Regions from separate parts of the Streptomyces sp. NPDC032822 genome, predicted to be linked through region 3. Evidence: riboswitches for the same ligand, from Rfam matches in the RefSeq annotation. Region 3 holds a riboswitch; each other region holds the start of a gene.

Region 1 (5,666 bases), on a different contig from region 3:
CGAGGTCGCGCGGATGACCGGCGACGAGCCGGGGATGCGGATCGTGCCGTTCCGGGGCGAGTACTACTCGCTGACGCGGCCGTCGCTGGTGCGGGGACTGGTGTATCCGGTGCCGGACCCGGCGTTCCCCTTCCTCGGGGTGCATCTCACGCGGGGCATCGACGGGGAGGTGCACATCGGGCCCAACGCGGTGCCGGCGCTGGCTCGGGAGGGGTACGGGTGGGGTGTGGTGCGGCCTCGTGAGATCGCGGGGACGCTGAGATGGCCCGGGGCGTGGCGGATGGCTCGCCGGCACTGGCGGTACGGGGCGGGGGAGCTGCGGCGGTCGGTGTCCAAGGGGGCGTTCGTCGAGGCGGTGCGGAGGTTGTTGCCGGCGGTCGAGGAGGCCGACCTGGTCCCCGCGGCGGCAGGGGTCCGCGCACAGGCGGTCCTCCGGGACGGCGTCCTGGCCGACGACTTCCTCATCCGGGAGGGAGCACGCGCCGTACACGTCCTGAACGCCCCTTCGCCTGCGGCGACGGCTTCCCTGCCGGTGGGGCGAGAGGTGGCTCGACGGGCGCTGGGGGTGTTGGGGGCGTTGTGACAGGGGCGGGGGTACCGATCCGGCACGCCTCGCCCTCGCGCCCGTTCCTACCCCGCCCCTGCCGCGGCACGTTGCAACCCCACCACTTCGTCCTCGCCCCCGCCGCCCCTACCCGTCCCATCCCCAGGGGCTCCGCCCCTTCGACCCCACCAGGGGCTCCGCCCCTGAACCCCCGAGGGGACTCCGTCCCCTGAACCCCTCGGGACTCCAGCCCCAGGGACTCCGGCAGGAAGTTCGCGGGGAGCTCGCAGGGCGCGGAGGCGTGGGAGGTAGGGGGCGTAGGGACGTAGGAGGTGTGGGAGGGCGGCCCAGGAGGTGGTGGTGGGGTCGTAAAATCGGGGGCATTGTGGCTGACTTTCTTGGTGGTTCTGATGAGCGTCGGGGTGCCGACGACCCCGGTGTGTCCGTTCGGCATGTTCGGGCCAAAGGGGAGCCCCGGTTTCCGGACGGGCCGCAGCCCGATCCCGCGGGGTCGCACTTCGAGCGGCGGATCCGGAGTTTTCAGCCACGTCGGAGCCGGGTGACGGCGGGCCAGGCGGACGCGTTGCAGCGGCTGTGGCCCCAGTGGGGGCTGGACATCGACGGCCAGCACGTCATCGACCTCGCCGAGCTGTTCGGCAACGACCACCCCGTCGTGCTGGAGATCGGGTTCGGGATGGGCGAGGCGACCGCCCGGATGGCCGCCGCGGACCCCGGCACCGACATCCTCGCCGTCGACGTCCACACCCCCGGCCAGGGAAATCTGCTCCATCTCGCCGAGCAGCACGCACTGGACAACATCCGCGTGGGCAACGGCGACGCGATCATCCTGCTCCGCGAGATGCTCACCCCCGGCTCCCTCGCCGGCCTGCGCGTGTACTTCCCCGACCCCTGGCCCAAGAAGCGGCACCACAAGCGGCGGCTGATCCAGCCGGAGTTCCTCGACCTCGCCGCGACCAGGCTCGGACCGGGTGCGCTCGTGCACTGCGCGACGGACTGGGAGCCGTACGCGGAACAGATGCTGGAGGTGCTCACGGCGCACCCCGGCTTCGAGAACGCACAGCCAGGGGGCGGTTTTGCGTCGCGTCCCGAGTTCCGGCCGCTGACTCGTTTCGAGGGCCAGGGACTGGAGAAGGGACATGTCGTGAACGACCTGCTCTTCCACCGCGTAGAGCACGTCATAGAGCACAAGGACCAGCCCCCCACCGGCGCCTGAACCCTCCTCGCCAACCTGCGGGCGGCGCCTCTGTCTCGTTAGGGTCAATGCCGTGGCCACCGTTCCCCCCTACCCGACGCACCCCGGTGAACAGACCGGCGGCGCGCTGCGGCACGCGCACTGGTGGCAACGGAAATGGGTGCGCTACGGCGCGCTGAGCACCTTGCTCGCACTCTCCGGGCTCGTCATCCTCGCCCTGGTCCGCGAACAGACCGGCACGGAGGGCTTCCTGGTCGGACTCGGGCTGGCCGTGCTGCCCGTCCCGCTCCTCATGGCGGCCTTCCGCTGGCTGGACCGGGTGGCCCCGGGCCCCTGGCGCAACCTGCTGTTCTCCTTCGCCTGGGGCGCCTGCGCGGCAGCGCTGATAGCGATCATCGCCAACAGTTTCGCCACGCGATGGATCGCCACAGCCACCGCCGACCCGTCCCACGCCGACACCCTCGGCGCGACCGTCATAGCGCCGGTCGTGGAGGAGTCGGCCAAGGCCGCGGCCGTCCTCCTCGTCTTCCTCTTCCGCAGACGGGACTTCACCGGGATCGTCGACGGCGTCGTCATAGCCGGGGTGACCGCCACCGGCTTCGCCTTCACCGAGAACATCCTCTACCTCGGGACCGCCTTCGGCACCGACCAGCTGACCGGCGACACCGGCATCGCCTCCGTCACCGCGGCGACCTTCTTCGTGCGGATCGTCATGTCGCCGTTCGCGCACCCCCTCTTCACGGTGCTCACGGGCATCGGCTTCGGCATCTCCGCGCTCTCGGCGGAACGCCACCACGTGCGACGCGTCGTGCTGCCCCTGTCCGGGCTGCTGCTCGCGATGGGCATGCACGCGATCTGGAACGGCTCGTCGACCTTCGGCGAGTACGGGTTCCTCGCCGTCTACTCGGCGTTCATGGTGCCCGCGTTCGGGCTGCTGACCTGGCTGGTGATCTGGACCAGGCAGCGGGAACTGAAGACCGTACGGGAGGAGTTGCCCGCGTACACGGCGGCGGGCTGGCTGACGCCGGCCGAGCCGTACGCGCTCGGCTCGATGCGGGCCCGGCGAGTGGCCCGCCAGCACGCCCGGCGGCACTTCGGGCGGGCGGCGGGGCGGGCGGTGGCGCAGTACGAGGCGTACGCGACATCGCTGGCGTTCCTGCGACACCGGGGCCGACTGGGCCGGGCGGACGCCGACTTCCTGGTCCGGGAACGGGAGTTGCTGGCGGAGCTGTGGTGGCGGCGGGAGGTGGCACGTCCGGCGCTGGACCACGCGGCCCGGGCGACGGCACCCCCGGTGGCCGTGGCCGCGCCGCCCTGGCCGGTGTACGGGGTGTACGGCTACCCGGCGACGACACCGGCGTACCCGACAGCAACGCCGTACCCCTACAACCCGTACCGGACCTGACCGAAAACCTCAGGCACAAAAGACATGACCACCATGAAATGCACGAAAGACCGGCGGCCCTGACACCGGGGGGATGATGTCAGGGCCGCCGGGCACAGAGGGGCCGACCCTGGCCCCCCTTCCCAACCTTGGACTACCTCAGGGGTTGAGCCCCTTGCTGCGCAGCCACGCCATCGGGTCGATGCCCGACGAGTCGCTGCTGCCGGCGTGGACCTCAAGGTGCAGGTGCGCACCGGTCACGTTCCCCGTGGCGCCCACGCGGCCGATCACGTCACCGGTGGCGACCTTCTGGCCGACACTGACGCTGATCGACGACTGGTGGGCGAACCAGAGCTCGGTGCCGTCGTCGAGGGTGAGGACGGTCTTGTAGCCGTACGACCCGTCCCAGCCGGCCTGCGTGATCGTGCCGGAGTGCACGGCCTTGATGAGGGTACCCGTGGGCGCGGCGAAGTCGAGGCCCGTGTGGTAGCCGGAGGACCACAGGGAGCCGGCCTGACCGAAGGTGGAGGTGATCGTGTACGACGAGGTCGGCAGGGTGAACTGCTTGGCCAGCTGGACCAGGCGCGCGGCCTCGGCCTTCTTGTCGGCCTCTTCCTTCGCCTTCTTCTTCGCGGCGGCGGCCTTGTCCTTGGCCGCCTTCTCCGCCTTGGCGACCGCCTCGGCGGCCTGCTTCTCGGCGGCGGCAGCGGCCTGGGCGGCGGCCTTGGTCTCGGCCTGGTCCTGCTGCTGCTCGGCCTGGGCCATGATCCGGGCGCGCAGCACCTCGCCAGCGTCGGATCCGCTCTCCTCGGTATCGGCGGAGACCGTGCCGACGCTGCTGAGCGCGGTGGTGTCCTCGGCGGAGCCCGAGTCGTCGGAGATCAGGGAGCCCACGTTGGGCAGGTCGGGGATGGAGATCGACACCGGCGGCTTGCCGGTCTGCGCGCTGGCCATGCCGCCCGCGCCGACTGCGGCTATGACACCGACGCCGAGGACGGTGGAGCTGCGGGCGAGACCGCCACGCTGCTTGGCCACGCGGTGCCGGCCACGAACGGGGCGGAGGGACTCCTCGGTGGGATTCCACTCCGTCCAGGGGCCCTCGTCGGTGCGATAGGTGCCGTAGCCGAAGGTCTCGCTGTCACGCTGGCCCGGCACGAACGGGGCTTCTGGGGCAGGCGGGTTGGACGCCACGTGGGCGTGCTCCTTTCCTTCCTTCTCGCCTACCGGGTTAGCTGACGGGTTCGGAGCAGGAAGGTCTCCTACGCGCGTATACCGGCCGTGGTTCCACGGTGGCATCCGCGCGATTCACCCCAAGTAGTGGTTCCCCGGTTCCTTGCAGGATTCGGCGCGTGAGCACGGAGCCGTCTCTTGTGACGGCTGGGACGACCGCGCTGCGTTATCGAACGTTAATAGACCCGGGGCCTCGATTCCAAGCTGTTCCACTTGATCATTAAGCTTTCCGCCGGGAACTTACGGCCCATGACCGGCGAAAAACGGGCGAGTTGACCGAACCTCAGCACCTTCACAGCGATTGACAGGATGTCAGCTGCGATGCGGAGGGCACTCACCCGGTCACCTTCCGTCATTCCAACGGGAGAGCCGGACACACCAAAGGCCGGAACCCATTTCTGGATTCCGGCCTTTGGCCTTCAGTAGCGGGGACAGGATTTGAACCTGCGACCTCTGGGTTATGAGCCCAGCGAGCTACCGAGCTGCTCCACCCCGCGTCGTTGTGACTCCAGTGTACGCCATTCGCGGGACGTCGTTCACCACGGTGTCAGCCACCCGGATTGCCGGCGTGCGTGAGCGTCTCCCAGGACACGAACAGGTCGTCGGTACCGGCGGGCCGGTGTTCCTCGGCGAGCTTGTGCGCGACCGGGACATCGACGTCGAGCCGGTCCTCCAGGTGGTTGAGGGCGACCTCCAGGTCCGGTCCCATCGTCCGCTCCACCTTCCCGCCGCACAGCCAGAGGGGCGCGGACTCGCCGGCCTGGTAACGGGAGTGGAAGTCGAGGGTCACCGCCAGCCGGTCCTTGACCTCGCCGTACAGGTCGACGCCCTGGTGCCAGGCGGTCTCGGCGACGTGGGCGGTGGCGGCGATCGAGTAGCCGACGTGCTTGAAGTTGCGGCAGGTCTCCTGGGAGATGCCGTCCTTGTACGTCGCCTGCCCGAACCAGTAGGCCGTCAGCTTCTGCGCGTTGTCGTTGCTCGAACCGGGCGGGGTGAGTGGGACGCCGCCGTCCTTCTCCAGGTAGAAGTAGGCGGGTACGCGCTCCCGGAAGCGTTCCAGGGCGTGGCCGAAGGCCGCGTGGTCGTCGAGGAAGACGGCGATGCCGATGGCCGCGTCCGTCATCACGAGGTCCCAGTTGCCGTTGAAGTCCGGGACCTTCTTGGTGACTTCGGGCAGATAGACGTTCCGCAGCATTCCCTCGAACCGCCGTACCCGGTCCGCCGGCCACCCGCCCCCCGGCGTGTGCCGCACGATCTCGGCGGCCCGCGCCCAGGTCGCCCCGGCCCAGCCCGTC
Region 2 (5,666 bases), on a different contig from region 3:
GAAGGGGGTACCCATGACCCGACCGTCCGCCCGCTACGTCCTGCCCGAGTTCACCGAACGCACCAGTTCCGGCAGCCGGACGATGGATCCGTACTCGAAGCTGATGGAGGAACGGATCGTCTTCCTGGGCGCGCCGATCGACAACGTCTCGGCGAACGACGTGATGGCCCAGTTCATGTACCTCGAACACCGGGATCCGGACCGGGACATCTCGCTGTACATCAACTCCCCCGGCGGCACGTTCAGCGCGATGTCGGCGATCTACGACACGCTCCAGTACGTCACCTGCGACGTGGAGACCGTCTGCCTGGGCCAGGCGGGCTCGTCGGCCGCGGTGCTGCTGGCCGCGGGGACGCCGGGCAAGCGGTTCGCGCTGCCGAGCGCGCGGATGGTGATCCATCAGCCCGCGCTCACCGAGCCGGTGCAGGGACAGGCCAGCGATCTCGCCATCCAGGCCGAGGAGCTGACCCGCACCCGGACCCGGCTGGAGGAGATGCTCGTGCGGCACACCGGGCGGACGCCGGAGCAGGTGCACACGGACATCGAGCGGGACAAGATCCTCACCGCGCCGGAGGCGGTGGAGTACGGACTGGTGGACGAGCTCATCCCCAGCCGCAAGGCCTCGCGCCGCACACCCGGCCGGGGGTGAGCCGCGCATGCTGCCGGACCTGCCGCCGCTGCCCGCCCTGACGCGCGCCGAGGGTGAGCTGATCGACCGTTATCTCGACGCGGTCGACCTGCTCGGCCGGATCAACCCGGCCCGGCACGGCGACACCTACAGCGGTCTGCGCGCCGCCCAGGCACTGGTGACGAAGGCGGCCGAGCTGCGGGACGCGCTGGCGCTGATGCACCGTCGGGGCGAGCGCGAGGTGCACGCCGACACGCTGGAGCGGGCGCTGCGCGTGCTGGACGGGGAGCGCCGCACGGCTCGCGTCACGCTGCCGCCGCGCTCCGACAGTTGACGCCCCGCACCACCGGTCCGGCCGCGCGGCCCTCCCGAAGACGCGTCCGGACCGGCGCCGAAACGGACCAAACGGCGTACCCCCTAATGGGGGAGACGCGCGTCCCTTTTCCCGCCCGTCAGGGTTGCGCAACATGCGGAGACCGAAGGCGGAATGAGTTGTTCCGGTGCTGGTCCGGGGGTGCTCGGGGCCCTCGACACCCCTTCGAACACCAGGACGTCCACCCGAACGGGTGAGTGGTGAGTAACAACACAAATCCCCGGTTCCGTTGGGATTTTCGGACAAGCGTGGGCCAAGATCCCTGACTGACGACAAGCCCCCGCCGCAGCGGCGGGGCGATCCGGGCGGACGCCGAGTCCTGCCGCCGCACGGATGACCGGTCGACAGAAGTGGATCGGCAGGAGTGGAGGACCCAAGCACGACGGGTCGCCGGGACGGTCACGCCATGACCGGGTCGAGCAGCCCTTGGGGTGAAGCCGCAGCAGCGGCCGGGCAACTTCGCCAGCCCGAATCCGACAGGTCATCCTTCACAGGCGGCTGACGAAGGGTTGCGCATGACTGCGCTCAATCGTGTCCCGTCGCTGATGGTCCGGGCCGGTACCGCCTCGGCCCTCACCATCGCCGCAGTGGGCGGCTCCATCGTGGTCCCGGGTGTCGCCTCCGACGCCGCGGCCGCCACGCCGGCGACGAAGGCACTCAAGATCGCGGCCTCCAAGAAGGGCTCCCCGTACAAGTACGGGGCCACCGGACCAAGCCGCTTCGACTGCTCCGGGCTCACGCTGTACTCGTTCAAGAAGGCGGGCAAGAAACTGCCCCGCACGGCGGCCCAGCAGTACAACAAGACACACCACATCTCCTCCAAGGGCCGCAAGGCCGGAGACCTGGTGTTCTTCCACTCGGGTTCGAGCGTCTACCACGTCGGCATCTACGCCGGGAAGGGCAAGATCTGGCACTCCCCGAAGACCGGGGACGTGGTACGACTGCAGAAGATCTGGACCAAGAGCGTCTGGTACGGCCGGGTCAAGTGACCCTCCTGGAGGGGGCGGCGGCGGTCCGACCCGCCGCCGCCCTCTTCGGGGCTTCACGCAGGGCGCGTCGCGGAGCCTGACGTACGGCCCGAAGCGCGCTACGGCTCCTGCTGCCCCGCAGCCGTCACCGGCTCGGCCGGCACGGTCCACGGGAGTTCGATGAAGACGGTCTTGCCGCCCTCGCGGGTGGGCCGGACCCTCAGCTTGCCGCCGCACTCCGCGGTCAGCCAGCGGATGATCACCATGCCCCGGCCGTTGTCCTGTTGGACGGCGGCCGGCAGTCGTTGGGGGAAGCGCGGGTGGCTGTCGGTCACACCGATGCGCAGGTGTTCGTCACGGTCGAGCTCGATGTCCACCGTGAAGGTGGGTGACTGCCCGAAGGTGTGCTGTACGGCGTTGGTGGCGAGTTCGGAGACGATGAGCCGGATGGTGTCGGCCGCCTCCGTGTCCCCCGCCAGACCCCACTCGGCCAGGGTGGTGAGCACGTAGGAGCGGGCGGCGGAGACCGAGACGGGATCGCTCGACAGAGTGACGGATGCTTCCAGGTGGTCTGCCATGGCGACGTCGTCCCTTTCCCACAGGACCGTAGTCCGACACGAAGGCGGAGGTTCGAGTACGGTCCCGGACTGGTGCTTCGCCGCCAGAGTGCCATTACCGGAGCGGTCACGGGTGGCGATCCACCAAGATATGCATATATCTGTCGCTCGAAGCGGTGAACCCTGCGACGGCAGACCGTATATGGGTACCTCGGTTGGAGTAAGGAGTAGCCCCATGCAGAACGGACCCGCGGTGCGCCGCCGGAAGCTGGGTGCCGAACTGCGTGCGCTGCGCACCGGTGCGGAGCTCACCAGCGGTGAGGCGGCCCGGATGGTGGGCTGGCACCAGTCGAAGGTGAGCCGGATCGAGACCGGCGCCAGCGGGGTGAAACCGGCCGACGTCCGGTTACTCCTGGACGCCTACGGGGTGCACGACCCCCAACTGCGGGAGCTGCTTCTGATGTTGGCCGGCTCCGACGAGGGCGGCGGCCGGAGCCACTGGTGGCACGCGTACCGGGGGGTGCTGCCGCCCACCTACCGGGACTTCATCAGCCTGGAGTCACAGGCCGGCGCGATGCGCACGCTGGAGACCTCGGTCGTGCCGGGGCTGCTGCAGACCCCCGAGTACGCCCGGGCGGTGACGAAGGCGGCGGTGGACGGGCTGGACGACGAGAAACTGGACGCCCTGGTGGAGGTGCGGCTGGCCCGGCAGCACGTACTGCGGGCGGATCCGCCGCTGGAACTGAGCGCCGTCCTGGACGAGGCCGTACTGCGCCGGGAGGTCGGCGGCCCGGACATCATGGCGCGTCAGCTGGCCCGGCTGGTCGACGCCGCGCATCTGCCCCAAGTGCGGCTCCAGGTGCTGCCGTTCACCGCCGGCGCGCACATCGGCATCACCGGGCCTTTCGTTATCTTCTCTTTTTCGCGCACATCTGATCTGGATGTGGTTGTTCTCGACCACTTGACGAGTAGCCTCTATCTCGAACGGAAAGAAGACCTCCAGGCCTACTCGGAGGCCTTCAACACCCTTCAGTTCCACGCCCTTTCGCCCGAGGACTCGTTGGACTACATCGCCGGAATAGGTGACGGCGCGTAAGGAGGCACCATGTCTGCACTGCCTCGGCACGTACCTTCCAGTACCGATCTGCACGGACTGCGGTGGCTGCGCAGCAGCTACAGCACCGGAGCGAACAACTGCGTCGAGACGGCCCGACTCGTGGCGGGCCGTACGACCGGACTCCTCGCCGTGCGCGACTCGAAGAACCCGGCCGGACCCGCGCTGCTCTTCTCCCCCGGGAGCTGGGCGGGTTTCACGGCCGCGGTGCACCGCATCCGAATCTGACCGTTCCCGCACCACCTGACCGTTCCCGCACCACCTGACCGTCTGCCCGCATCGAGCGACATCCGGCCGTGTCACGCCGACTCATGGTCGTGTTTCGCCGATCACCCGTACAGCGCGTCCGATCTGCCCGTCGGAGAGATCCGCACGGGCGGTCAGCCTCAGCCGGGAGATGCCGTCGGGCACGGAAGGAGGACGGAAGCAGCCCACGGCCAGCCCCTCCGCACGACAGTCGGCCGCCCAGCGCACGGCCCCCTCCGGGGACGGTGCGCGCACGGAGACGACCGCGGCGTCCGGACGTACCGCTTCCAGACCCGCGGCGCTCAGGCGTGCGTGCAGTTCGGCGGCGACCGTGCGCGCCCGGGCCGCCCGCTGCGGCTCGCGGCGCAGCAGCCGCACCGCCGCCAGGGCCGCCCCCGCCGCCGCGGGGGCGAGCCCGGTGTCGAAGATGAACGTCCGGGCCGCGTTGACGAGGTGGTCGATCACCCGGGCGGGGCCGAGGACGGCACCGCCCTGGCTGCCGAGCGACTTGGACAGCGTGACCGTCACGACGACGTCGTCGGCGCCCGCGAGCCCCGCCGCGTGCGGGGCACCCCGGCCGCCGTCGCCGAGGACGCCGAGGCCGTGGGCGTCGTCGACCACCAGACCCGCCCCGCGCTCCCGGCACACCTGGGCGAGCGCGGCCAGCGGGGCCGCGTCGCCGTCGACGGAGAAGACCGTGTCGGACACCACGACGGCGGGGCCCTCGTGGGTCCGCAGCGCCTTGCGCACGGCGTCCGGGTCGGCGTGCCCGACGACCTGGGTGCTCCCGCGGGCCAGCCGGCAGCCGTCGATCAGTGAGGCGTGGTTGCCGGCGTCGGAGACGATCAGCGAGCCGTGCGGGGCCAGCGCGGTGACGGCGGCGAGGTTGGCCGCGTAGCCCGAGGAGAAGACGAGGGCCGCCTCGAAGCCGCAGAAGTCGGCCAGCTCGCGTTCCAGCTCGTGGTGGAGTTCCGTGGTGCCGGTGACGAGCCGGGAGCCGGTCGAGCCGCCGCCCCAGGTCCGGGCGGCCCGCGCCGCGCCCTCGGTGACCTCCCGGTGCCGGGCCAGGCCCAGGTAGTCGTTGCTCGCCAGGTCCAGCAGCGGCGAGTCGGAGGGGCGGGGGCGCAGCGTCCGTACGAGGCCGGCGCGGCGGCGCAGCTCTGCCTGCTCGTCGATCCAGGCGAACGCCATCGGCACTCCAGGGCATGAGGGGGCGGTGCCCGCGTTTTGTAGGCAGTTCACAGACACTAGCGGGACGACCAGGCACCCAGGATGTGGCGATACCCACACGTCGAAGCGTCTCTGTTGTGCGAACTCTCCTTGGCCCGGAGCACCTGCGTAGGACAGGATCGGCTCTCATGGACCTGCTGAACACGCTGGTGGACAAGGGGCTGCGGCGCGAGCTGCCGACCCGCGAGGAGGCGCTGGCCGTCCTCGCCACTTCCGACGACGACCTGCTCGATGTGGTGGCCGCGGCCGGCAAGGTGCGCCGCCACTGGTTCGGCCGACGGGTGAAACTCAACTACCTCGTCAACCTCAAGTCGGGCCTGTGCCCGGAGGACTGCTCCTACTGCTCGCAGCGGCTCGGCTCCACCGCCGGCATCCTCAAGTACACCTGGCTCAAGCCCGAGCAGGCGTCCGAGGCGGCGGCGGCCGGGTTGGCGGGAGGCGCCAAACGGGTGTGCCTGGTGGCGTCCGGGCGCGGGCCGACCGACCGGGACGTGGACCGGGTCGCGGGCACCATCAAGGCGATCAAGGACGGGAACGAGGGCGTCGAGGT
Region 3 (5,666 bases):
TCAACCGCTGCTTCACCGACGCGGGCTGGCCCGGCGAGCCCTACCCCCAGCGCCTCTGGGTCGATCATGTGCACGCCCTGTACCGCCTGTTGGACCGGCTGCGGGCCGCCCACCCGGGCGTCGCCTTCGAGTCCTGCTCGGGTGGCGGCGGGCGGATCGACCTCGGGGTGATGAGCCGTACGGACCAGGTGTGGACCTCCGACAACACCGACCCGCTCGACCGGCTCGCCATCCAGCACGGCTTCACCCAGATCCACCCCGCCCGGGCCATGGCCGCCTGGGTCACCGACAGCCCCAATACCCAGCTCAACGGCCGGGTCAGCTCGCTGCGGTTCCGTTTTGTGAGCGCCATGGCCGGGGTGCTCGGGGTGGGCGGGGATCTCGCCGAGTGGACCGAGGAGGAGCTCGCCGAGGCGCGCGAGTGGGTGGATCTCTACAAGGAGATCCGGCCTCTCGTGCAGCGTGGCGACCTCTACCGGCTGCGGCCTCCGACGGGCGGGTCGAGCGCCGTGCAGTACGTGCTCGGCGACGAGACCGTCGTCCTCGCCTGGCTCCAGGCGCAGCACTACGGCGAGCCCGTGCCGGCGCTGCGGCTGCGGGGGCTCGACCCGGCGGCGTCGTATGAATGCCGCGAAACGGGCGAAGTTCACCGAGGTGCCGTTCTGCTGCATCACGGACTGCGGACGGGGCTGCGCGGTGACCTCGATGCGACGGTTCTCCGGCTGCGTCGTATCTAGGGCTTCTGCCCGAATTCCACACCTTCGCTCCAACTCCTTCTGGAATAAAGGAACCTGTGAATGTGCCACGTGAGGAGCGTCATATTCGTGACCGTGTGTCGCTCGTCATGTGCACGTAATCGGTGCCGTTTTCAAGGGAGTTTGACCGTGGCGGTCACCCTGTAATGCACACAGGGTGACCGGGAATTCTCTCAGGCGGCCGACAGGTGGCCATGCACAGGGAACCACTTACTTGTCCCTTTGCGTCTCGGTCGCTTACGTTCGCCCCGATCCGGACGGACGCCCAATCCTGCCGCCGCCCGGAGACCGCTCACACTCACCCGTCCTTGGCAGGAGCGGGGGACCCACAGGTACAACCGCCTGTTCCGGTCTCCGGAACGGCTAGGGGTTAAGCCGTACTTCGGTACGGCCGGGCATCTCCAGTCCGCACCCGACAGCTCACCTCGCAGGCGCCGGAGAGGAATTCGTCATGCCCGCGAAGGGTAAGCACCGCCGCCCGAAGTCCCAGCGCTTCACCCGTTCCATAGCCGTCGCCGGAACCGGTGGCGCCGCACTCGCCCTGCCGCTTCTCGGTGCCACCGGCGCGCATGCCGCCACCCCGCAGTCCGTCTCGGAAAAGGCCGTCGACTCGTCCGTTCCGACCACCGTGAAGAAGGTGGCCGAAAAGGCGACGGCCGAAAAGAAGGAGACCGCGCGGACCTCCGGCGCGAAGACCTACTCCGTGCGAGCCGGTGACTATCTCTCGAAGATCGCGGACGAGGAGAACGTCACCGGTGGCTGGCAGAAGCTCTACTCCGACAACCGGCAGGCCGTCGGCGACGACCCGTCGCTGATCCACCCCGGGCTGAAGCTCACGCTCGGCAAGAAGGCCACCACGGGCACCTCCCCGTCCTCCTCCGGCTCCTCGTCGAAGTCGTCTTCTTCATCTTCTTCGTCGGGTTCATCTGATGCGTCCGCCTCGTCGAAGACCGAGTCGGCCACGCAGAGCGCCGACAACGGCAGCTCCAGCGGCTTCACCCTCCCGGTGAGCGGAGCCTCCGTCGGAACCGCCTACCGCGTGTCCGGCAGCATGTGGTCCAGCGGCTACCACACCGGTGTCGACTTCGTCGTCCCGACCGGCACCGCCCTCAAGGCCGTCGGCGCGGGCACGGTCGTCTCCGCGGGCTGGGGCGGCGCATACGGCAACCAGGTCGTCGTCAGGCTCGCCGACGGCTACTACGCCCAGTACGCGCACCTCTCCTCGCTCTCCGTCTCCAGCGGTCAGACCGTGACCGAGGGGCAGCAGCTCGGCCTCTCCGGTGCGACCGGCAACGTGACCGGCCCGCACCTGCACTTCGAGATCCGCACCACGCCGGACTACGGCTCGGACGTGGACCCGGTGGCCTACCTCCGCGCGAAGGGCGTCGCCGTCGGCTGACACCCTCCCCGCGCCCCAGGCGCCCCGCAAGCCACCGAAGGCCGGACCCCGATCCCCGGGTCCGGCCTTCGGTGTGTGCCCCTCCGGCACCTTCGCCCTCGCTCGCTCATGATCACTTCATTGCGGTCGTGTGGCAGGGGTGCTCCGAGGGTCGACAGCGGGGGGAGGGTGGGGACACAGTGAACTCCGCAGTGGCGCAAGCGCTTTCTATGCCCTTTGGAGGTCACCGTGCCCCGCGCCGTCCTGAAGGCCGCCGCCGTCGCGATCGTCGGCGTGCTCGTCGGTGGGCCGCCTCCCGCCTTCGCGTCCGCCGATCCGTACACCGTTCGCCCCGACGACCGGCGCCTCGCGTACGAGGGTCACTGGAGCCGGAGCGCCGAGGCGGCCGTCACGGTCAACTCGGGCTCACGACTGCGCTTCCGTTTCACCGGCTCGGGTGTCCACGCCCGGTTCGACGTCTCGTCGATCACCGTGCCCGCGCAGATCCGGGTGTCGGTCGACGGAGGGCCCGAGCGGGTGTACGCCGTGGACCGCGGAGACCTGGAGATCACGGCGGACGGCGGCGGCTCCCGCACCGGCGGCACCCACACGGTCCGGATCTCCGTCAAGGACGTCTCCTCCCGGGCCAACCGCTGGACACCCCCGCTGGAGACCGGCGTGGTGCTGACCGGGCTGCGGCTCGACGACGGCCGCCTGCTGCCTCAACCCGCCCGGGCGGTAGGCCGGTTCGCCTTCTACGGCGACTCCGTCACCCAGGGCGTCATGGCCCTGTGCGACGTCAACACCTCCGACTGCGCCGACGGTACGGCCGCCTATCCCACGCTCGTCGCCGACGCCCTGCGCGCCTCGCTCACCCAGGTCGGGTTCGGGCGACAGGGCGTGATCCGGACCGGCAACGGGGGAGTGCCGGCCGCTTCCGAGGCGTACGGCTGGAACCACGCCGGGTCCACGGCGGACACGGACCGCCGCGCCGACGTCGTCGTGGTGAACCAGGGCACCAATGACGCCGTCTTCGGCTCGGCCGACTTCCGCCCCGCCTACCGGGCCTACCTCGAACGCCTGCGGGCCGGCGCACCGCACGCCCGCATCCTCGCCCTGCGCCCCTTCGACGGCACCCACGCCTCCGACATCGCGGCCGTGGTCGGTGAACTCGCCGACCCGCGCACCGAGTTCGTCGACACGACCGGGTGGCTCGGCGCGGACCGGGGGGACTTCAACGATGCCGTCCACCCCAGTGCCCAGGGTCACCGCAAGGTGGCCGACCGGCTGATCGCCCTCTTGGATACCGGCTTCGCCATCCAGCAGGCGGAGTCGGGCGTCGTGCCGAGTTCCCCTGGCACTCCTACGACGCCGGCACCGGCGAGCGCCCCGTGACCGGACAGCACCCCGCCGCCTGGGAGAACGACACCGGCATCGGCGTCGGGCGCGGCAGCACCGGCGACATCGACCCGGACCGCCCCGGCTACGAGTACCTGACCTCCACCGTCGACGTCACCGCCCCCGGCGCGGGTGTCCGCAACGCCCGGGACGGCAAGGTCTCCACCACCCCACCGAGCGTCAACTTCCGTATCGGGTGGGACGGTGACCGGGCGTCAGAACTCCTCGACTTCACCCGTGTCGTGAAGTGGGACCCGGGCACCGAGACCAGCGCACGGATCCTCACCCCGTCCGGCGTGGTCCCGGGCGCCCGTGGCGCGACCCCGTTCTACGGCGACCTGCTCGGCGACCGGCGCGAGGAGATCCCCGCCGAGACCGCCGACCACACCGCCCCGCGCCTCCACACCACCACCGAGCCGACGACGACCCGCTTCCACACCCTCGCCCAGAACCCCGCGTACCGCCTCGGCCGGACCGTGCGCGGCTGTCTCCAGTCCACGTACACCGACTACCACCTCGGCACCGGGACCCGCCGGGTGCCCGGGCCCTCGATCACCCTCCCGGAAGGAGCCGTCTCCCGTGACGACCACGCGTAGAGCCTTCGGAGCCCTCGCCGCCGGCACCGCCCTGGCCGCCCTCGCGCCCGCCGCCGCGAGTGCCACACCCCGCCACCACCGCCCCCTCGCGCACGACGACTTCCGTCACGGTCTGGGCCGGTGGGCGGTGGAGCTGGAGAAGGGCGGCACCGTCACCGCCTCGCGCGGAATCCTGGAGGTCGACGTGCCCGCCGGCGCGACGGTCTGGTTCAGGGAGCGGCTGGAAGGACCGTACGTCCTGGAGTACACCGCCACGCCGGTGTCCGCGGGCGGGGTCAACGACCGGGTCTCGGACCTCAACAACTTCTGGAACGCCGTGGACGTCCGTTCCCCCGGCGACCTCTTCGCCACCCGTCGGGGCGGGGCCCTGGCCGAGTACGACCACCTCAGGACGTACTACGCGGGCTACGGTGCCAACACCAACACGACGACCCGGCTGCGCCGCTACGTCGGCGAGGCGGGCGTCCGGCCGTTGATCTACGACTACACCGAGCCGCTGCTCGTGCCGAACGAGCCGAACCGGGTCCGGATCGTCTCCGCCGGCTCGCGCGTCCAGTGGTGGAACAACGGACGTCTCGTCTTCGACTACCGCGACCCGGAGCCGTACACCGGCGGCCACTTCGGCTTCCGGACCACCTGGAGCCATTTCCGGTTCAGCGGGTTCCGGGTGTGGCGGCTGCCGCAATTGCCGCCTCAACAGCGCTGATGAAGACGCTATTCCTGGTTTGACCAATCCTTGAAGAGTGGCTTATCTCACCGCTCGTCAACCCCTTCCTACGGTCGCGTAGCTCACATCCGAAGGGGAATCATGGGCCGATGTGGCAGACGATTCGAAGAGTGGCAACAGATCAGTGATCGGGTCGTACGTGGCGGTGGGGGACAGCTTCACCGAGGGCGTCGGCGACCCCGGCCCCGACGGGGCGTTCGTCGGCTGGGCCGACCGGTTCGCGGTACTGCTCGCGGACCGGCGGCCCGAGGGGGACTTCCGGTACGCGAACCTCGCCGTGCGCGGGAAGCTCCTCGACCAGGTCGTGGAGCACCAGCTGCGCCAAGCCGTCGAACTGGCTCCGGACCTGGTCTCCTTCTGTGCCGGGGGCAACGACATCCTGCGGCCCGGCACCGACCCCGACGAGGTCGCCGAGCGATTCGAGCGAGGAGTGGCGCAGCTCACCGCCGTGGCCGGCACGGTGATGGTGACGACCGGGTTCGACACCCGCGACATCCCCGTGCTCAAGCACCTGCGCGGCAAGATCGCGACCTACAACGGACATGTGCGGGCCATCGCCGACCGGTACGGCTGTCCCGTGCTCGACCTGTGGTCCCTGAAGACCATCCAGGACCGGCGCGCCTGGGACGGCGACCGGCTCCACCTGTCCGCGGACGGGCACACGCGCGTGGCGCTGCGCGCGGGGCAGGTCCTCGGGCTGGAGATCCCGGCCGACCCGGACCAGCCCTGGCCGCCGCTCCCGCCGCGCGGCACGCTCGAGGCGCGACGGGACAACCTGCACTGGGCGCGCGAGTACCTGGTGCCGTGGATCG
Region 4 (5,666 bases), on a different contig from region 3:
GTGAACGCACCGACTGCCGTGACCGGAACGGATGTTCGCAACCGGAGCAGACGTCAATGCATGTGAATGCTGTAGCCGTCCGGTTCGCGTCGAGTCGGCGGGGCGTTCCATCCGTATTCTCTGATCATGGCCGCACCCACCGCATATTCACTCATCGCCACCGACCTGGACGGAACGCTGCTCCGAGGCGACGACACGCTGTCCGACCGGTCCCTCGCCGCACTGGCGCGGGTGACGGCGGCCGGTGCCCGGCATCTCGTGGTGACCGGCCGCCCGGCGCCCAGAGTGCGGCCACTCCTCGACGACCTGGGCAGCGAGGGACTCGCGGTGTGCGGGCAGGGCGCGCAGGTGTACGACGCCGGCGCGGACCGTCTGCTCTGGTCGGTCACCCTGGACAGGGAACTGGCCGAGACCGCGCTCGGCAAGATCGAGGCCGAGGTCGGCCAGGTGTACGCGGCCGTCGACCAGGACGGCGTGGACGGGCTCACCCTCATCGAGCCGGGCTATCTGATGCCCCACCCGACCCTGCCCGCGGTCCGGGTCGCAAGACGCGACGACCTGTGGCGCGAGCCCATCAGCAAGGTGCTGCTGCGCCATCCCTACCTGTCCGACGACGAGTTGGCGGCGACGGCGCGCGGAGTGATCGGCTCGCTGGCCACGGTCACCATGTCGGGGCCCGGGACCGTCGAACTCCAGCCATGCGGCATCACGAAGGCGACGGGGCTGGCGCTGGCCGCCGACCATCTCGGTCTCGGCCCGCAGCACACCGTCGCCTTCGGGGACATGCCCAACGACATCCCCATGTTCGACTGGGCCGCCCACGGCATCGCCATGGCCAACGCCCATCCCGAACTCCGGTCCGTGGCCGACGAGGTCACCCTGTCGAACGAGGACGACGGCGTCGCCGTCGTCCTCGAACGTCTCTTCCCGGACGGGAAGTTCTGACCGGCCCCGGGGATCACGCCCCGGGAGTCGGCCCCCGGGATCTCTAGTACGCGCCCCACACGTTGTCGATCGACCCGTACCGCGCCGCCGCGTAGTTGCAGGCGGCGGTGATGTTGGCGACCGGGTCGTACGGGTCCCACGAGGTGTCGGCCACGTGGTAGGCCTGGAAGGTGGGGTCGATGGTCTGGAGCAGACCCTTGGACGGGGTGCCGGCGGCGGCGTTGGAGTCCCAGTTGTTGATGGCGTACGGGTTGCCCGAGGACTCCCGGATGACGTTGCGGTAGATGCCGTCGTACGTGCCCGGAATGCCGTTCTGCGCCATGACCTGGAGGGACGCCCGGATCCAGCCGTCGAGGGTGTTGGAGTACCCCAGCGAGGTGGCGGTGGTCACGGTCGGGGTCGCGGCGGACGCGCTGGTCGCGCCGATCACCGGGAGGGCGAGCACGGCGGCGCCGGTGACGGCGACGGCGAGGGTGCGGGTGAGGCGGGTCGTCCTGGAACGACGGTGCTGAGCGGCAGCAGGCATGGCGAAATGTCCTCTCCGTCGCCTGCGAGGTGAGCTGTCGGGTGCGGGCTGGGAGGTGCCCGGCCGTGCCGCCCGGGTGGGCGGCACGACTTAACCCCGAGCCGTACCGGCGTGATCTCCGGTGCGGCGACTTACCTGGGTCCCCCGCTCCTGCCGTGCGAATGGTCGTCGATGGGTGGTCCGCGAGCGGCGGCAGGATTAGGCGTCCGCTCGACAGGCCGGGAACGTATGCGAGAGCACATGTCCGAAACAAGTAGCGGATTCACACATCACACCTATTGACCTTGGTCTGAGGCGTATGGGGTGCTTGATCCTTTGCGGTTGCCAAGACTCAACTGGCGCACGGCGCAAGGCGGGGCGGGGTCCGGCGGGAAGGGAACGCGGACGCGCCGAAGGGGGCGCGGAGGCGGTTGGAAGTGACCCAACTCACGGACATGCGCAAGCATGGCAAATCGGGCAATGTTCCCAACTCGGAGTCAACCGGCAGTGCGTGGGATCCGCTTCTCCCACGTCCGGTGGAAGACCACCTCGCCGCCGTCCGTGCAGACCACCTCGTTGGTGGTCAGGAAGTCCGTCTCGTCACAGCGGATCTCCGACCGGGTGCGGACCGTCGCGTCCCAGCCCAGCTCCGGCCGGCGCAACCGGACCGTCCAGTCGGAGCGGGTCCGGGCCGACAGGGGGTCCCGCTCGTCGATCGTGTACGTCTCCAGCGCGTCCTCGGCGAACTCCAGGCCGTCGGGGTACACCCGGGTGCCGCCGTAGCGCGGATCGACCTCCAGCCGCCACTCGCCCTTGGCCACGTCGCGGACGACCAGCCGCTCGGGGCGCGGCTCGTCCGGCGTGTCCGGGCTCCCTCCGGCAGCGGCCACGCCGCCGGTCACCCCCAGCGGCTCGGCCTGCTCGGGCTCCTCGAAGACGATCTCCTGCCCCACCTCGTGGCCGCGCACGGGCAGCTCCAGCAGGCTGCCCGCCGGGTCCAGGGTGAAGCCCGCCGCCGAGCCGGGCTGCGGCCAGATCCACGGCCAGTACGCGGAGGAGACGGCGAGACGGATGCGGTGGCCGACGGGGAAGACGTGCCCGATGCCGTTCAGCTCGAACTCGACGTCCTCCGTCGTGCCCGGCGCCCACGGCACGGCCTGCTCCCGCCCGTGCCGCGCCGACAGGTTCAGCACACCCCGGGTCACCAGGGTCGAGGAGCCGTCCGGGGCCACGTCGCAGACCCGGGCGATCACCTGACCGCGCGTCACCTCCGAGGTCAGCCTGAGCCGCACCCGGGGCCGCCCCAACACCCAGGTCTCCTCCTGGACTTCGAACTCGAAGCTCACCGACCGCGCGTCCTCCTCCCGCTGGTCGGGCGGCAGGTCGGCGTCGTTCCCGAAGGGGAAGAAGCGGCCGGCGTCGACGCCCGTGTGCTGCGGGGAGCGCACCGGGGAGGGGGCGCCCTGCAGGGCGTGCGCGACCATCGCGACGTTGGGGGAGGGCCAGGCCGGCTCGCCGACCCAGCGGCCGGGCAGGGTGTCGTAGACCGTGGCCGGGGGGTGGGAGTCGCTGAGGTAGGCGCGCAGCAGGGGTTCGTTCATGACGCCGGTGTCACCCGTGCCCGAGGCGCCGCGCGAATCGGGCTTGAGCCAGTGGTCCCACCAGCGCAGGGTCTCCTGGAGGAAGCCGATCGCCGGTCCCGGCGGCAGACCGCGGTCGGGGTACTGGTGGGACCAGGGGCCGATCAGGCCGCGGACGCGGTCGGAGGGCAGGTGCTCGACGAGCCGGAGGACCGTGTCGCGGTACGGGTCGTGCCAGCCGCCCACCGCGAGGACGGCGGCCTGGATCGCGCCGTAGTCCTCGCAGACGCTGCCGTGACGCCAGTAGCGGTCCCGGGTCTGGTGGTCGAGCCAGGTGTGGATGAGGGGTTCGACCCCCGCCAGGCGCTCCAGCCACATCTCCCGCCAGGCCTCGCCCGCATACCGCGGGTCCGGCGGCCGGGAGACGAAGGCGAGCATGGTGGCCGCCCAGGCGTGCATGTCCACCGCGAGGACGGAACCTCCCATGTAGTGCACGTCGTTGTCATAGCGGTCGTCGGCGGAGCAGACCGTGACGACCGCCTTGAGCGGCTCGGGTGCCAGGGCCGCGATCTGGAGGGAGTTGAAGCCGCCCCAGGAGATGCCGAACATGCCGACCTTGCCGTCGCACCAGGGCTGTGCGGCCAGCCAGTCGACGACCTCGACACCGTCGGCCAGCTCGGTCGCCGAGTACTCGTCGGTCGGCATGCCCCCGCTGTTGCCGTGTCCGCGCACGTCCACTCGTACGGAGGCGTAACCGTGGCCCGCGTACCAGGGATGGCGTTGCCAGTCGCGGGGTGCCGTCCAGTCGGTGAGGCGGTACGGCAGGTATTCGAGGATCGCGGGTACCGGTTCGTCAGTGAGGGGACGCCACACGCGTGCGTAGAGCAGGGTCCCGTCCGACAGCGGGATGCGGAGGTCCTGGTGGGCCGTCTCGTAGGGGAAGGACGTACGGATGTGCATGAGCGTGACCCCGTGAGTTCAGTGGACCGGATGCATGGTGCGGCGCAGCCAGGGGGCGGCCGCCATCACGGCCAGACCCGCGGCCACCGCGATCGCGCCGTTGACGCCGAAGTAGGCGGGCTGGGAGACGTCGTCGTAGAGCTTCACCGTCTGGGCCTGGATGCCGTTGGCCAGGGCGAGGGACAGGAACCAGAGGGACATGGTCTGGCTGGAGAAGGCGGCCGGGGCGAGCTTGGTGGTGGCCGACATGCCGGAGGTCTCCAGCAGGATGTCGCCGAGGCCGAGCAGGAAGTACGAGCCGACGATCCACCAGGCGGACATCAGGTAGTCGTCGGAGGAGTGCCCGGACGTCGGCAGGGCCATCAGCAGGAACGACAGGCCGCCGAGGACGACCCCGATCGCGATCTTGTTCGACGCGTGCGGCTGGCGGTGGCCCATCCGGACCCAGAGCGCGGCGACCACGGGCGCGAGCCCGACCTCGAAGGCGCCCAGCGCGGACGCGTACCAGCTTGCCGGGAAGTCGAAGCCGAGGAGGGTCGTCTCGGCGTTCGACGCGGCCAGCAGCATCATCGTCGAGTACGCCTGGAAGAGGATGAAGTTGAAGACGGTGGAGGCGAGGAAGAGCACCACGTACGGGCGCAGCCGGCCGCGTTCCTCGGCGGTCACGCGGGGACTCCTGAACATCACCGTGAAGTAGACGACCGGAGCGATCACCGAGACCAGGGTGAGCAGGTCGACGAAGCGGTCCATGGTGAGCAGGCCGGTGAGGGCGAGGACGGTCGCGAGCACCGCGACGGCCACCACCCCGGCGACGATCGTGCGGACCGTGCGGCGCAGGGCGTCGGGCGGGAGGGCGAACTCCGCCGCGTTCCTGCGCCCGGCCAGGTGACGGCGGCCCAGCACGTACTGGACGAGACCGAAGGTCATGCCGATCGCGGCGGCCGAGAAACCCCAGTGCCAGCCCCGGTGGTCGCCGAGCCAGCCGGTGATCAGCGGGCCCGCGAAGGCGCCGATGTTGATCGCCATGTAGTAGAGGGCGAACCCGGCGTCCCGGCGGTCGTCGTCGGTGGCGTAGAGCTTGCCGACCATGGTGGCCACGTTGGGCTTCAGCAGGCCCGTGCCGGCGCTGATCAGGCCCAGGCCCACCCAGGTCATGGTGGCCGTGGGGACGGCCATGGAGTAGTGCCCGCAGGCGATCAGGACGCCGCCCCACAGCACCGCGCGGTAGGAGCCGAGGATGCGGTCGGCGAGCCAGCCGCCGGCCACGGAGACGAGGTAGACCAGCGTGCCGTAGGCGGCGGAGACGGAGGCCGCGGTGCCGGCCGACATGCCCAGGCCGCCGTGGGCCACCGTGTCGGCGAAGTAGAGGACGAGGATCGCCTGCATGCCGAGGAACGAGAAGCGTTCCCAGACCTCCAGGCCGGAGAGCGTGAGCAGGCCCTTGGGCTGGCCGAAGAAGGCGGTGTCGTCCTCGGGGGGCGGTCGGCTGCCGGGCGCGGTGTCGACGTCGGTTCGGGGCACGCTCCACTACTTCCATGTAAGTCGATAGATATCCGTTCTTTTCAAGTGATCAAAAACATACCCGTCGTGATCCGATACCGCCCGGCCTGGACCGGCGGGCGCTAGCGGTGATCGAAACATGACCGGATACGCTGACTTGAGTGATGGCAGCGACC

The links. Region 3 has a riboswitch for cyclic di-AMP ahead of ACZ5VD_RS07710 (M23 family metallopeptidase). Riboswitches for the same ligand answer to the same signal wherever they lie in the genome.
Region 1: it holds a riboswitch for cyclic di-AMP, as region 3 does, so the genes downstream of both, ACZ5VD_RS12510 (M23 family metallopeptidase) here and ACZ5VD_RS07710 (M23 family metallopeptidase) in region 3, are expected to answer to the same signal.
Region 2: it holds a riboswitch for cyclic di-AMP, as region 3 does, so the genes downstream of both, ACZ5VD_RS11830 (C40 family peptidase) here and ACZ5VD_RS07710 (M23 family metallopeptidase) in region 3, are expected to answer to the same signal.
Region 4: it holds a riboswitch for cyclic di-AMP, as region 3 does, so the genes downstream of both, ACZ5VD_RS27230 (transglycosylase SLT domain-containing protein) here and ACZ5VD_RS07710 (M23 family metallopeptidase) in region 3, are expected to answer to the same signal.

The regions. Positions count from the first base shown of each region.
Region 1 is NZ_JBVIOL010000004.1:18,291-23,956, forward strand. It holds gene lhgO (L-2-hydroxyglutarate oxidase) at 1-583, shown strand, start outside; gene trmB (tRNA (guanosine(46)-N7)-methyltransferase TrmB) at 984-1,778, shown strand; gene ACZ5VD_RS12505 (PrsW family intramembrane metalloprotease) at 1,831-3,162, shown strand; gene ACZ5VD_RS12510 (M23 family metallopeptidase) at 3,301-4,332, opposite strand; cyclic di-AMP (ydaO/yuaA leader) riboswitch at 4,344-4,499, opposite strand; tRNA gene ACZ5VD_RS12515 (tRNA-Met) at 4,795-4,868, opposite strand; gene ACZ5VD_RS12520 (alginate lyase family protein) at 4,919-5,666, opposite strand, start outside.
Region 2 is NZ_JBVIOL010000003.1:606,202-611,867, forward strand. It holds gene ACZ5VD_RS11820 (ATP-dependent Clp protease proteolytic subunit) at 14-649, shown strand; gene ACZ5VD_RS11825 (hypothetical protein) at 657-962, shown strand; cyclic di-AMP (ydaO/yuaA leader) riboswitch at 1,380-1,513, shown strand; gene ACZ5VD_RS11830 (C40 family peptidase) at 1,517-1,990, shown strand; gene ACZ5VD_RS11835 (ATP-binding protein) at 2,089-2,547, opposite strand; gene ACZ5VD_RS11840 (helix-turn-helix domain-containing protein) at 2,762-3,622, shown strand; gene ACZ5VD_RS11845 (DUF397 domain-containing protein) at 3,632-3,868, shown strand; gene ACZ5VD_RS11850 (8-amino-7-oxononanoate synthase) at 3,950-5,077, opposite strand; gene bioB (biotin synthase BioB) at 5,245-5,666, shown strand, end outside.
Region 3 is NZ_JBVIOL010000002.1:458,186-463,851, reverse strand. It holds gene ACZ5VD_RS07715 (alpha-galactosidase) at 1-737, shown strand, start outside; cyclic di-AMP (ydaO/yuaA leader) riboswitch at 1,045-1,204, shown strand; gene ACZ5VD_RS07710 (M23 family metallopeptidase) at 1,207-2,154, shown strand; gene ACZ5VD_RS07705 (GDSL-type esterase/lipase family protein) at 2,383-3,528, shown strand; gene ACZ5VD_RS07700 (rhamnogalacturonan lyase family protein) at 3,525-4,127, shown strand; gene ACZ5VD_RS07695 (DUF6250 domain-containing protein) at 4,111-4,833, shown strand; gene ACZ5VD_RS07690 (SGNH/GDSL hydrolase family protein) at 4,979-5,666, shown strand, end outside.
Region 4 is NZ_JBVIOL010000010.1:118,572-124,237, forward strand. It holds gene ACZ5VD_RS27225 (HAD family hydrolase) at 127-945, shown strand; gene ACZ5VD_RS27230 (transglycosylase SLT domain-containing protein) at 989-1,471, opposite strand; cyclic di-AMP (ydaO/yuaA leader) riboswitch at 1,476-1,649, opposite strand; gene ACZ5VD_RS27235 (CocE/NonD family hydrolase) at 1,948-3,990, opposite strand; gene ACZ5VD_RS27240 (peptide MFS transporter) at 4,009-5,511, opposite strand.